Linked DNA regions of Colwellia sp. M166. The protein of the gene in region 1 interacts with the protein of each later gene in a pairwise test. Links are inferred from orthologs where the notes say so. Each region holds a gene or a part of one and is shown on either strand. Other genes may lie near its edges.

Region 1 (5,728 bases):
TCGTTGCGGTAACGAATGATGATGCGACAAACATGATCGCTTGCCAAATTTGCTATTCTTTATTTAATACCGCCAATAAAATTGCCCGCATTCGCTCAAGTAAAATACTAAAATATCAAAAAGAGCTTTTCCAAAATAAGAACATCCCCGTTGACCATGTCATTGCACCAGAACAACTAGTCACCCGTGATATTGCCCGACTCATAGATTACCCTGGAGCACTACAAGTATTAGAGTTTGCCCAAGGTAAAGTCAGCTTAGTTGCCGTAAAAGCCTATTATGGTGGACTATTGGTTGGTCATGCCCTGTCAACACTACGTGAACATATTCCTAATATAGATACCCGTGTTGCAGCGATTTATCGTAACGGTAAGCCCATTAGACCACTAGGGACTACGGTTATTGAAGCCGACGATGAAGTGTTCTTTATAGCCGCGAGTATTCATATTCGAGCGGTAATGAATGAATTACAAAAATTAGAAGCACCTTATAAAAAAATCATGATCGCCGGCGGAGGTAATATTGGTGCGGGTTTAGCTCGGCTGTTAGAAAAAAATCACCAAGTTAAATTAATAGAACACTCAGCTAAACGTGCTGCCTATTTAGCTTCTGAGTTAAGTGACACTTTGGTTTTTGCTGGTGACTCTTCTGATCAAGAGCTTCTGATGGAAGAGCATATTGACCAATTTGATGTTTTTATTGCGGTCACTAATGATGACGAAGCAAATATTATGTCATCGTTACTCGCCAAACGTTTAGGTGTGCGCAAAGCCATGGTATTAATCCAGCGCAGTGCCTACATTGATTTAGTTCATGGTAGTAATATAGATATTGCTGTTTCACCGCAGCATGCAACTATTTCAGCGCTATTAACTCACGTACGTCGAGGTAATATCGATAATGTTTACAGTTTGCGTGGTGGTGCAGCAGAAGCGATAGAGATTGTCGCTAAAGGTGATGAAAAATCCTCTAAAGTTGTTGGTAAAACTATCCAGCAAATTAAATTACCGCCCGGTACAACTATAGGCGCTATTGTCCGTGACGAAGAAGTGCTAATCGCCCATTCACATACTAAGATTGAAGCAGAAGATCATGTGGTGCTGTTTTTAGTCAGTAAACGTTATATCAGCGATGTTGAAGCCTTGTTCCAATTAGATGCTATAACATTTTTCTAAGCATTCAAGCTTAATAGCTACTGTAAGAATAATATTAGGTTCGCCAAAATGCTGGTGTGAATAATACCAGCAAGGTAAAAATCTCTAAACGTCCAAATAACATAGCAACAACTAATACCCACTTACTAAAATCATTTATATCAGCAAAGTTTGCCGCGACTTGTCCTAAACCTGGGCCTAAGTTATTTAAACAGGCAGCCACCGCGGTAAATGCAGCAATATCGTCCATACCTGCGGCTAATAGCAATAGCATACAAATAACAAAGACAGCGGCATAGGCAGAAAAGAAGCCCCAGATAGCTTCGACAACTCTATTGGGTAAGGCTTTTTTACCTAATTTAATCGTAAATACCGCTTTGGGATGCACCAATTTATTCAGCTCTCGAACACCTTGAAGGTAAAGAAGTAGAACACGAATAACTTTCATGCCACCACCAGCACTGCCCGCACAACCACCAATAAAACTTGAAAATATTAATAATATAGGTAACAGCGTTGGCCAATTAGAAAAAGCGGCTTCATTGGCAGATGCTGCCGAAAACCCTGCCGTAGTGCCAATAGATACCGCATGAAAAAGTGCTTGTTCAAAATTTTCAAAGCCCGATTGATAAACATTAAAACTCATCAAGACGACAAAACAAATCAGCGTTAAGACTAACTGAATACTTAAAAAAGCTTTTAATTCTGAATCATAAAAGTAACTGCGTAATGAACGACTGTTAACTACGGCAAAATGTAAGGCAAAGTTCACCCCAGCAACCAGTAAGAAGAAGACACAAATAAAATTAATCAATGGGCTGTCAAAGTAGCCCATACTCAAATCATGGGTTGAAAAGCCACCAATCGCAATAGTAGAAAAAGAATGGCAAATAGCATCAAAAAGGTTCATTCCGGCAGCCCAATAACTCAAGGCACAAGCAACAGTTAACGTTACATAAATCATCCACAAATGCTTGGCAGTATCGGCAATACGAGGGGTCATTTTTGAATCTTTTACTGGACCCGGCATTTCCGCCCGATATAATTGCATACCACCAATACCGAGCATAGGTAAGATGGCCACAGCGAGGACAATAATACCCATACCTCCTAACCATTGTAATTGCTGTCGATACCACAGCACAGCATGCGGCAAACCATCAATTTTAGTTAATATCGTTGCCCCTGTGGTAGTAAGGCCAGAAAACGATTCAAAGAAAGCATCAGCAACGGAGAGATTGGGTTCATCTAATAATAATAATGGTACTGCAGAAAAGCTTGCCAAAACAGTCCAAAATAACACCACTATTAAAAAACCTTCTCGTGCCCTTAAATCACTTTTTTCAGCGCGATAAGGATACCAAGACAGTAACCCTGCGATCAGGCAAAAAACAAAAGACATTAAAAAAGAAACACCGCCACCATCACGGTAAACGAGTGAAACAAAAGCTGGCGGTAACATAGTCACACTCAATAAAGCGACTAGTAAACCTAATATTCGGATGATATTTTTAAATTGCACGGTAGTTTATTATTGCTTTTTAGTTATCGGTTGTAGTGTTAACTGCCCAGCAGACATTGTTTGCAACTGCAGTTGGAAAAACTCAAGTTTTTCATCTGGTAATGCGAGCGTAAGGACAATATTTTCATTGTAGTCTTGTCGAATGATCTCGCCACCAAACTGTCCAATATAGTACAAAACATCGTTTACTTGGCTATATTGACACGCTAGTGTTTTGCGTACCATAGGAATTTTCAGTTTTGTCGGTAAAACCGCTAATGCTTGTTTAACACTACCGCCGTATGCACGCTGTAATCCACCAGGACCAAGTTTAGTACCACCGAAATATCGTACAACAACTGCGCAAAGCTCACCTATTTGACTACCTATTAACATACTCAGCATAGGTTTACCGGCGGTACCTGATGGTTCACCATCATCAGAAAAACCATACAACTGACTATTTTCAGGCCGACCAGCAATAAAGGCGTAACAGTGATGATTAGCCTGTGGGTGCAGTGCTTGTAAACTTTTTATAAACGCCTTGGCATCAGCAGCACTAGTGCAAGGCTTAAGGTAGCAAATAAAGCGGCTGCGAGTGACAATTGTTTCATCAATAATCTCGTCAGCAGCTATCACATAAGGCGTGGACACGTATATATTCGCTTAATTTAATTCAAAATCTCGTGTCATATTTTCATTATGAGACTGGTGAACGATAATATTATCTTCGATTCTGATACCGCCAAATGGACGCATAGTATCAACTTCTTGCCAGTTAACCATTTTGCCATGCACTGATTGCTTTAAGTCAGCAAGCAGTGAATCAATGAAATATAATCCAGGTTCGATAGTGAAAACTTGATTGCTTTCAATGATACGTGATGTCCGTAAAAAAGCGTGTTGCTCAGGAGTATTAACATGAGTACCACGTTCGTCAGCCATAAAGCCACCAACATCATGGACTTGTAAACCTAAATGATGCCCTAAACCATGCGGAAAGAAAGTTGAAATAATGCCACTATCTACTGCAGTATCAACATCAACATTAATAAAATTAAACTCTTTTAGTACCTTACCTATCTCGCGATATGATGCAATGTGCAGATCAACGTAACTAAGCCCTGGCTTTAAACCATCAACCGCATTTAGCATTAAGCTGTCCATGCGAGCGATTAACTCTGCAAAACGATCGCGCTTAAAGGAATAAGTACGCGTGATATCTGAGGCATAACCATGAAAATTAGCACCCGCATCTAATAAAAATGACCGGTGTGCTTGTGGCACCTCGCGATCTAACGCGGTGTAATGTAATATCGACGTGTTTTCATTCAAGGCGACAATATTGCCATAAGGTGTTTCACTTTCAACATGCTGTGTCGCTTTAAGGTAAGCATGTTGAATATCATATTCTGAGGCGCCATCAAAAAAGGCCGCCTTTGCTGCTTTATGGCCCTTAACCGCAATGGCATTAGAACGGCGCATGCATTCTTGCTCATATGATGTTTTATAAGCACGATGGAAGTGTAAATAGTTGATCAATGGCTCAGGATTGATATGCTCAAAGCCTAAGGCTTTTGCGACTTCGATATGAGCACCGATATAAGCAAAGGCCTTTTTATCGTAAGGCAATAACTTATCAACCTCACTTGCCTTAGAGAGAATTTTAATATCGAAAAAATCACTCCAGTAGCTACCGGCTAATTCAATAACTTTATGCCAAAAATCAACTGGTTGGTAATAAATAAGTGTTGGCTTATCGCGGCCATTTACTAATAACCAACAATTAGGAATATCAACTAAAGGTAACCATGCTTTAAAGTGTGGATTAACACGAAATGGGTAGCTATTATCGTCTAAAAAAGCCTTGATCTCTTGACCAGAATGAATGACTAAGCCTTGAAGATTTTCTCTTGTTAATACAGCTTTGGTTCTTTTTTGTAATTCAGCAACATGAGCTGGATAGTGACTCGCTAGTGTATTCATCTGGTAACTCTCTAAATTTCTTGTTGTTTTAATTATACCGCGTTTAGTGCGATATGATAATGCTTATACCTATGATACTTCAACATACTGTTTCAGAGCTATCATGGCTATATATGCGCTATTCATTTATATTCATCGCAATGATCTGATCAAATAACGAAACTGTTTGCCCTACTTTATGTTGATATATTTGTTGATACGCGAGAACACTTTTGACGTATTCTCGTGTTTCTTTAAACGGAATAGTCTCGATCCAAACATCTGCAGGTAGCGATTCAGCCCCCTTTAACCAAGTTTTTACTCGATAAGGACCGGCATTATAAGCTGCGGTAGCAAGCACAGGGTTACCATCATGACGATCCAATAAGTTTCGTAAATATTTAGTCCCTAGCTTGATATTATTTTTAGCATCGAGTAAATACCGATTAGACACTGTTTTACGTGCTAACTGCTTTGCCGTACCTGGCATTATTTGCATTAAGCCTTTAGCCCCTGCAGAGGAATTAGCATCTGACATGAACGAACTTTCTCGCCGAGCAATAGCAAACGCCCATGCTGAATTGATTTTTTCATTGCCAGCGTAATGTTTAATCTCATTTTCAAAGCCTAATGGAAAGCGTAAATTAACATCATCAAGATAGCCAACCTTAGCTAAGGTAAATATAGCTCTGTCATACCAATGCATCTCATTAGCAATTTTAGAAGCAACTAACTTGTCTCGCTTATTGAGTTTCGATAACCAATAGTTCCATTCTTGACGCGCATGATGAAATCGGCCAATAGCAAACAACTCAAAGGCTCTTTTCGCTTCAGGGCTTTTAATAATCAACGCTTTTTCATCAGCACTAACATCAAGCGGTATGTTCTGAAAGTTAGCTGGCTTATTTAAATAGCTGGCGGCTAAAAAACCATAATAATGCCGGCTTTGTGCCAGTTCACTTAATAGTTTATTGCCAGTTTCTAGCGCTCCGGTTGCCAATAAACTTCTACTATACCAATAACGCCACTTTAGGCTTTTTTGTGCTATTTCAGGTAATTTTAACAGCTTAGTTTTAATATTTTGCCAATTTTGATCTCGTAATGCGTC
Region 2 (6,177 bases), 1.3 Mb from region 1 along the record:
CCGTGTCTGAGCTCATGCTTCGCACTGACTGCACCATCGCTGAGGCACGAAGAGTGATAGATACACTAGAATTTGCTGATTAACCTCAGCTCGGGATAAGAATTAATTAAATTGAACTAAGTGCCCGTTCCACGATCCGATCTTTCGACCAAGAAAAAACAGAAAGATAATAAGGAACGGGCATGAATAAACTAGTTGAAATATTCTGTGATGTCGATGATTTTTGTCGCGTATTTATCCCACAATGGGAGAAACAATTAATTGCTGATGGAAGTATCAAGCGAAATCGTCCATGCCGTATGGCTATGAGTGAGATAATCACTATATTAATTGCTTTTCATACATCAAATCATCGCGACTTTAAAAATTATTATAAAGGTTATATTGCTAAGTTTTATCGTTCACATTTCCCTAGCTTATTGAGCTACACTCGATTTTTAGAAGTGATGCCTAAAGCGGTCGTTCCACTTTCTAGCTACTTTTCAATACTTAAAGGTGAGTCTACAGGTATTGAGTTTATTGACTCTACAAGCATAAAAGTATGCCATAACTTAAGAATTCCTAGACATAAAACATTTGACGGTATAGCCGAACGGGGCAAAGGAACAATGGGTTGGTTTTATGGGTTCAAACTACATTTAGTCACTAACTTTAGAGGTGAAATAGTTGAGGCTAAATTAACTACTGGCAATGTTCACGACACAAAGCCCGTATTAGCCTTAGCTAAAAACTTAAAAGGGAAGTTATATGCAGATAAAGGCTATATAAGCAAAAAAATTAACAGTTGGTTTGAAGGAAAAAGGAGTTGATTTGATAACAACCGTGCGCCGTAATATGAAAGCCAAAGCTATGTCGTTATGGGATAGAGCAATGTTATCTAGACGGTTTATTATTGAAACGATAAATGATCAATTGAAGAATATATCTCAAATAGAGCATTCGCGTCATCGTAGCCCTAATAGTTTTATGTTGAATTTACTGGCAGGTTTAGTGGCTTATTGCCTTAAAGAAAATAAGCCAACCCTTAATATTAGTGACGTAGAGAAGAATGCTATGGTTAGGGCTTAACCCGATCTGAGGTTGATTAATACTATTTAGACAACGTTACTCAGCTGCTTCCAACTCAATGTAATTTAATCGCTTGAAGATTATCAAACCGCTGCAGATAAACAATCGATATAACGCTAAGTTATTCTGAAACATTAGCAATAAAAAAAGCGCTCAAGAGCGCTTTTATTCTATCAACTTGCCCATACTAGAATGGGCAAGCTAAGTTAGGCTGACTTTTTTTCTTTCGGCTTTGCTTTTGGTTTCGCTTTAGCTTTTGCCTTAGGGGCTTTTTTCTTCGCTAACTCTTCGACCCACTTGCCTTCAATATATTTAGCATTCCAGCCAGTCGCTTTACCTTCAACTTCCGTCATTACATACTGTGATTTAGTTTTTCGGCTATAACGTACTACAGCAAGGTTACCCTCAGGATCTTCTGCTGGAGCATCGGCAAGATAATAGAATTTTTCTGAAATTCTATCGCGAAAACGCGCCAACTCAACCACTTTCGGTGCCCGTGTTTCTCGTGACTTGGGAAACGTATTTGCCGCTAAGAAAATACCTGCCGCACCATCACGTAAAACAAAGTGCGCTTCAGATTTTTCACATGGCAATTCAGGTAATTGTACCGGATCTTCTTTCGGTGGCGCAGCTTCACCACTAGCCAATAGCTTACGGGTATTTTTACATTCGCTATTCGTACAATCAAAATACTTACCAAAACGGCCAGACTTAAGCTCCATTTCGGCTTCACAACGATCACATTCTAAAATAGGACCATCGTAGCCTTTGAGCTTAAATTCACCTTTTTCTAACTCTAAACCATCGCAGACAGGGTTATTACCACAAACATGTAACTTGCGCGTTTCATCGATCAAGTAACTGTCCATAGCCGTGCCGCATTTGTTACAACGGTGCATAGCACGTAGCGCTTCAGTTTCTTGGTCTTCAGCTAAAACGCTAACCGCTTCTTCACCTGGCGTTAAGTTCATGGTGGTTGTGCAGCGCTCTTTTGGCGGTAATGCATAACCAGAACAACCTAAGAATACGCCAGTAGAACCGGTTCTGATACCCATTTTACGACCACAGGTTGGACAATCAATATCAGTAACAATAGGTTCATTATTACGCATACCACCTTCATCAGAAGGCTTGTCCGCAAGCTCTAACTGCTGAGTAAAGTTTTTATAGAAACCGTTTAATACGTCTTTCCAGTTACTTTTTCCTTCAGCAACTTCATCCAGCTCCTGCTCCATATTGGCAGTGAAGTCATAATTCATTAGCTTTTGAAAGCTGCCGGATAAACTATCCGTAACGATTTCACCCATTTTTTCGGCATAAAAACGTTTTTTATCTAAACGTACATAACCGCGATCTTGAATAGTTGAAATAATTGACGCATACGTTGATGGGCGACCAATTGAGCGTTTTTCGAGTTCTTTTACTAATGATGCCTCACCAAAGCGAGCCGGTGGCTTAGTAAAGTGCTGAGCAGGATTCAATTGTTGTAACGTTAACGCTTCACCCACGGCTAAGTCAGGTAAATGTTTATCATCACCTTTTGATAATTGCGGATGAACACGGGTCCAACCATCAAACTGCATTACACGCCCTTTAGCTTTTAAATCAAAACCAGAAGCATCAACGGTAATCGTACTTACTGTATAACGTGCAGCGGTCATTTGACAGGCGACAAATTGGCGCCAAATTAACTCATACAATTTTTTCGCATCAGCATCAACATCAGTGATAAAAGCAGCTTCAAGTTTAACATTCGATGGACGAATAGCCTCATGCGCCTCTTGAGCATTACCTTTACTGCTATATATCTTAGCGTTTTCTGGTAAGTAGTTATCACCAAAGCTATCACTAATATAAGCACGACAAGCTTCAACCGCATCTTTACTTAAATTAGTTGAGTCAGTACGCATATAAGTAATATGCCCAGCTTCATACAAGCGCTGTGCTAAGCCCATAGTACGTTTAACACCAAAGCCTAATTTAGTACTCGCAGCCTGCTGTAATGTCGAAGTAATAAACGGTGCAGATGGTGTACTCTTTGATGGTTTATCTTCACGTTTACTGACGGTATAGGCTGACGATTTTAGAACCGCTAGGGCTTTATTCGTATCAGCTTCATTCGTTGGCTTAAATGGTTTCCCCTTTTCATGAGTAACATCAAGTGCGAAATCATTACCGGCAGCAGTGTGTGTATCGGCACTAACTTCCCAATACTCTTTCGGATCAAAGGCTTTAATTTCACGTTCTTTTTCAACCACAAGTTTTACCGCAACCGATTGTACTCGACCTGCAGATAAACCTCTGGCAACTTTTTTCCATAACAATGGGCTAACCATAAAACCAACAACACGGTCAAGAAAGCGTCGTGCTTGCTGAGCATTAACCCCTGGCATACTCAATTCACCGGGTGAAGAGAAGGCCTGTTGAATTGCATTTTCAGTGATTTCATTGAAAACAACACGTTTAAATTTCGCGTCATCACCACCGATGATCTCTTTTAAATGCCAAGCTATCGCCTCTCCCTCTCTATCCAAATCGGTTGCGAGATAGATGGTGTCGGCGGTACTAGCAAGCTTGGTTAATTCACTAACCACTTTTTCTTTGCCGGGTAATATTTGATAATTCGCTTCCCAATTATTATCAGGATCGATTCCCATACGGTTAACCAGTGCAAGCTTATCGCGCTTCTGCTTATATTTGGCTTTCGCCGCAGGTGCCATTTTTCTCACTTCAGCAGGAGATTTAGCTGCCACTTTTTTACCGGTACTGCCATGGGGTAGATCACGTACGTGACCAACACTCGATTTTACAATAAAATCTTTACCAAGGTACTTGTTAATTGTTTTCGCTTTGGCTGGCGATTCCACAATTACCAGAGATTTTGCCATATTATTTTATATTCCTACTAAGCTGACTATTGCCAGTTTCGTCACAGTTAGTTGCGCTGAATTACTTGATATTGCGCGAGCAAAATATTAAGTAAAAATTGTATGTATCAATAAAACTGAGACTTAAAATTAAATTTGAGACTAAAATTACTATTAGATATATCTGTAAATTAGCAAGCTGACAAGCAAAAAATTTTTATATATGTGCCTTTTTACAACTTTTAGCTATAATGATGCGAATTTTTCGGCGCCATCATAATCGACTTTATGATAAAACTTAAGGGCTGAGACCGAAATAACTTCAGTTTATCATCAGTAATAACAATTTATTACCATCACTCCAGGTAGTTTGCGTTCATTTAAGTGAATTTCAATACCTTTTAATAGGAAGAGAATATACATGACAATCTCATGGTCAACATTTAAAAATAAAATCAGCCAGTGCTTATGTCCACCAGGCAACGGAGTTTTTACCGTTAACACCGCAAAAGAACGTAAAGAGCGTTTGCACCAAGCGTTATTTGGCCAATCAGATAATATTGAAGCCCTATGGCAGCAAAGTATTGAAAAGCTGCCAGAATCGACTAATGCGGTTATTCTAGGTGTTGCTTCAGATTGTGGTGGTGGTATTTTACGTGGCGCAAACTGGGGACCGTTATTTGTTCGCTCGACATTGCTAGAGCAGTATCCTGATTTAACCGCCTTTGATTTAGGTGACGTACGCGTTATTCCGCATTTATTACACGATAAGTATTTAAATGAGGCCACTATTGCCAATTGTCGTAAAGCACTCTACCAAGATGAGAATAGTAAATTCGCGGTTAGCCCTTTAACGATAACAGAAGACGTTTTACACGACTTTTATGCTGAATTTCCAAACAAAGGTATTTTTGGTATTGGCGGTGATCATTCGGTAAGTTACCCATTAACAAAAGCCTATTTACAGGCAAAGAAAAAGCAAGGCGTACGTGCCGCAATTGTTCATTTTGACGCTCATACTGATTTGCTCGTCGAACGTTTAGGTATCGATCTTTGCTTTGGCTCTTGGTGTACACACATTTTAGATGATTTAACTGAGCATCGTGATTTGATTCAAGTTGGAATTCGCTCAAGCGGCAAGCCTAAGTCACATTGGGAAAGCACCTTTGGAGTTAAACAACATTGGGCTCATGAAGTTAAAGAGCAAGGTGTTGAAGCGGTTATTAAAAAAATTATTACTCAGTTAAAGGCTGATAATATTGATGAAGTTTATGTCAGCTTTGATATTGACGCACTTGACGAAACTTATGCTTCGGCAACAGGTACGCCAGAGCCTGACGGTTTGTCACCAGATGAAGCAATGCAAATACTACGTGCTGTTGCAACTCAATGTCCGATCACAGGTGCCGACATGATGGAAATAGCCCCATTTACTGACAGCACTGGTTTAGGTGAAGTTAGCCGTGACAGAACGTTAGCGGCTGGCGCTGAAATTTCAGCATTCTTAATTAAAGAAATGAATAAGTAATATAAGAATATACGATTTAGCCTACAGTGTAGTATATATGATCCATCCTAGCATGTGGCAATAGCCGAAAACAAAAAAGCCGCTAATTTTGCGGCTTTTTTATTCTGCAATTTGACAACTAATTTACATCAGTACAGTCATTTGAAAATCCAAATGGGCTTAAACCTTGAGGCGGTGGCGCATCCTCATTTAATACATCCTCCAATAGCGCAGGTAGTATAAAAGTCGTCTGTCTTAAGCTTTCTGTTCCGCCTACTTTCGCGCTAACAACCAAATTGATGTTTATCCACCCACCAAAATTTTGTGGATATTTAATGTCTATTAATGCACTACCTTGATCATCAGTAGTAACTTCGCCAATCACAGCAGCTACATTCCCTGGAGTTAATTGACTATCACCGTTAGTGTCTTCACCTACGTCTAACACACCATCAACGTTTAAATCTTCGTTACCGCATGTAGCAGTTACATTGGTAAACCAACTTTCGAAACTACCATTTTCATCTAGTGCCTGGCTCCAAACTCCTTTTCTATATCCCTGAGGTACTGCCGAGATAGTTAATACAGTATTCTTTGCAGGAGATGCAGAGTCAACATCAGTAACAAATGCCACATATTGCTTATTAAACGTTGTGCTATCTACTTCTATTAACTCGTTTCCTGTTCCTAAAGTAATAAATAAATCTCGATCTGCAACCGTTAATGTCACAGTAT

Evidence for each region.
Region 2: the proteins of FGD67_RS11445 (region 1) and topA interact in binary tests that used the Escherichia coli proteins (3 or more experiments, as listed by UniProt). The link is inferred for Colwellia sp. M166 from one-to-one orthologs.

What each region holds. Positions count from the first base shown.
Region 1 is NZ_CP040755.1:2,510,345-2,516,072, reverse strand. Bases 1,498-4,318 are described here. They hold FGD67_RS11445 (YigZ family protein), read right to left. Parts: upstream 3,310-4,318; coding sequence 2,686-3,309; downstream 1,498-2,685. Other genes in these bases: pepQ (Xaa-Pro dipeptidase), read right to left, coding at 3,322-4,318; FGD67_RS11450 (TrkH family potassium uptake protein), read right to left, coding at 1,498-2,676. In the rest of the region: Trk system potassium transporter TrkA, read left to right, coding at 1-1,175; more of FGD67_RS11450, read right to left, coding at 1,210-1,497; more of pepQ, read right to left, coding at 4,319-4,641; FGD67_RS11435 (transglycosylase SLT domain-containing protein), read right to left, coding at 4,760-5,728.
Region 2 is NZ_CP040755.1:3,843,075-3,849,251, reverse strand. The notes cover bases 1,075-4,344. They hold topA (type I DNA topoisomerase), read right to left. Parts: upstream 3,957-4,344; coding sequence 1,275-3,956; downstream 1,075-1,274. Outside these bases: FGD67_RS17400 (ribosome recycling factor family protein), read left to right, coding at 1-83; FGD67_RS17385 (arginase family protein), read left to right, coding at 4,357-5,463; FGD67_RS17380 (Ig-like domain-containing protein), read right to left, coding at 5,582-6,177. UniProt on the Escherichia coli protein: Releases the supercoiling and torsional tension of DNA, which is introduced during the DNA replication and transcription, by transiently cleaving and rejoining one strand of the DNA duplex.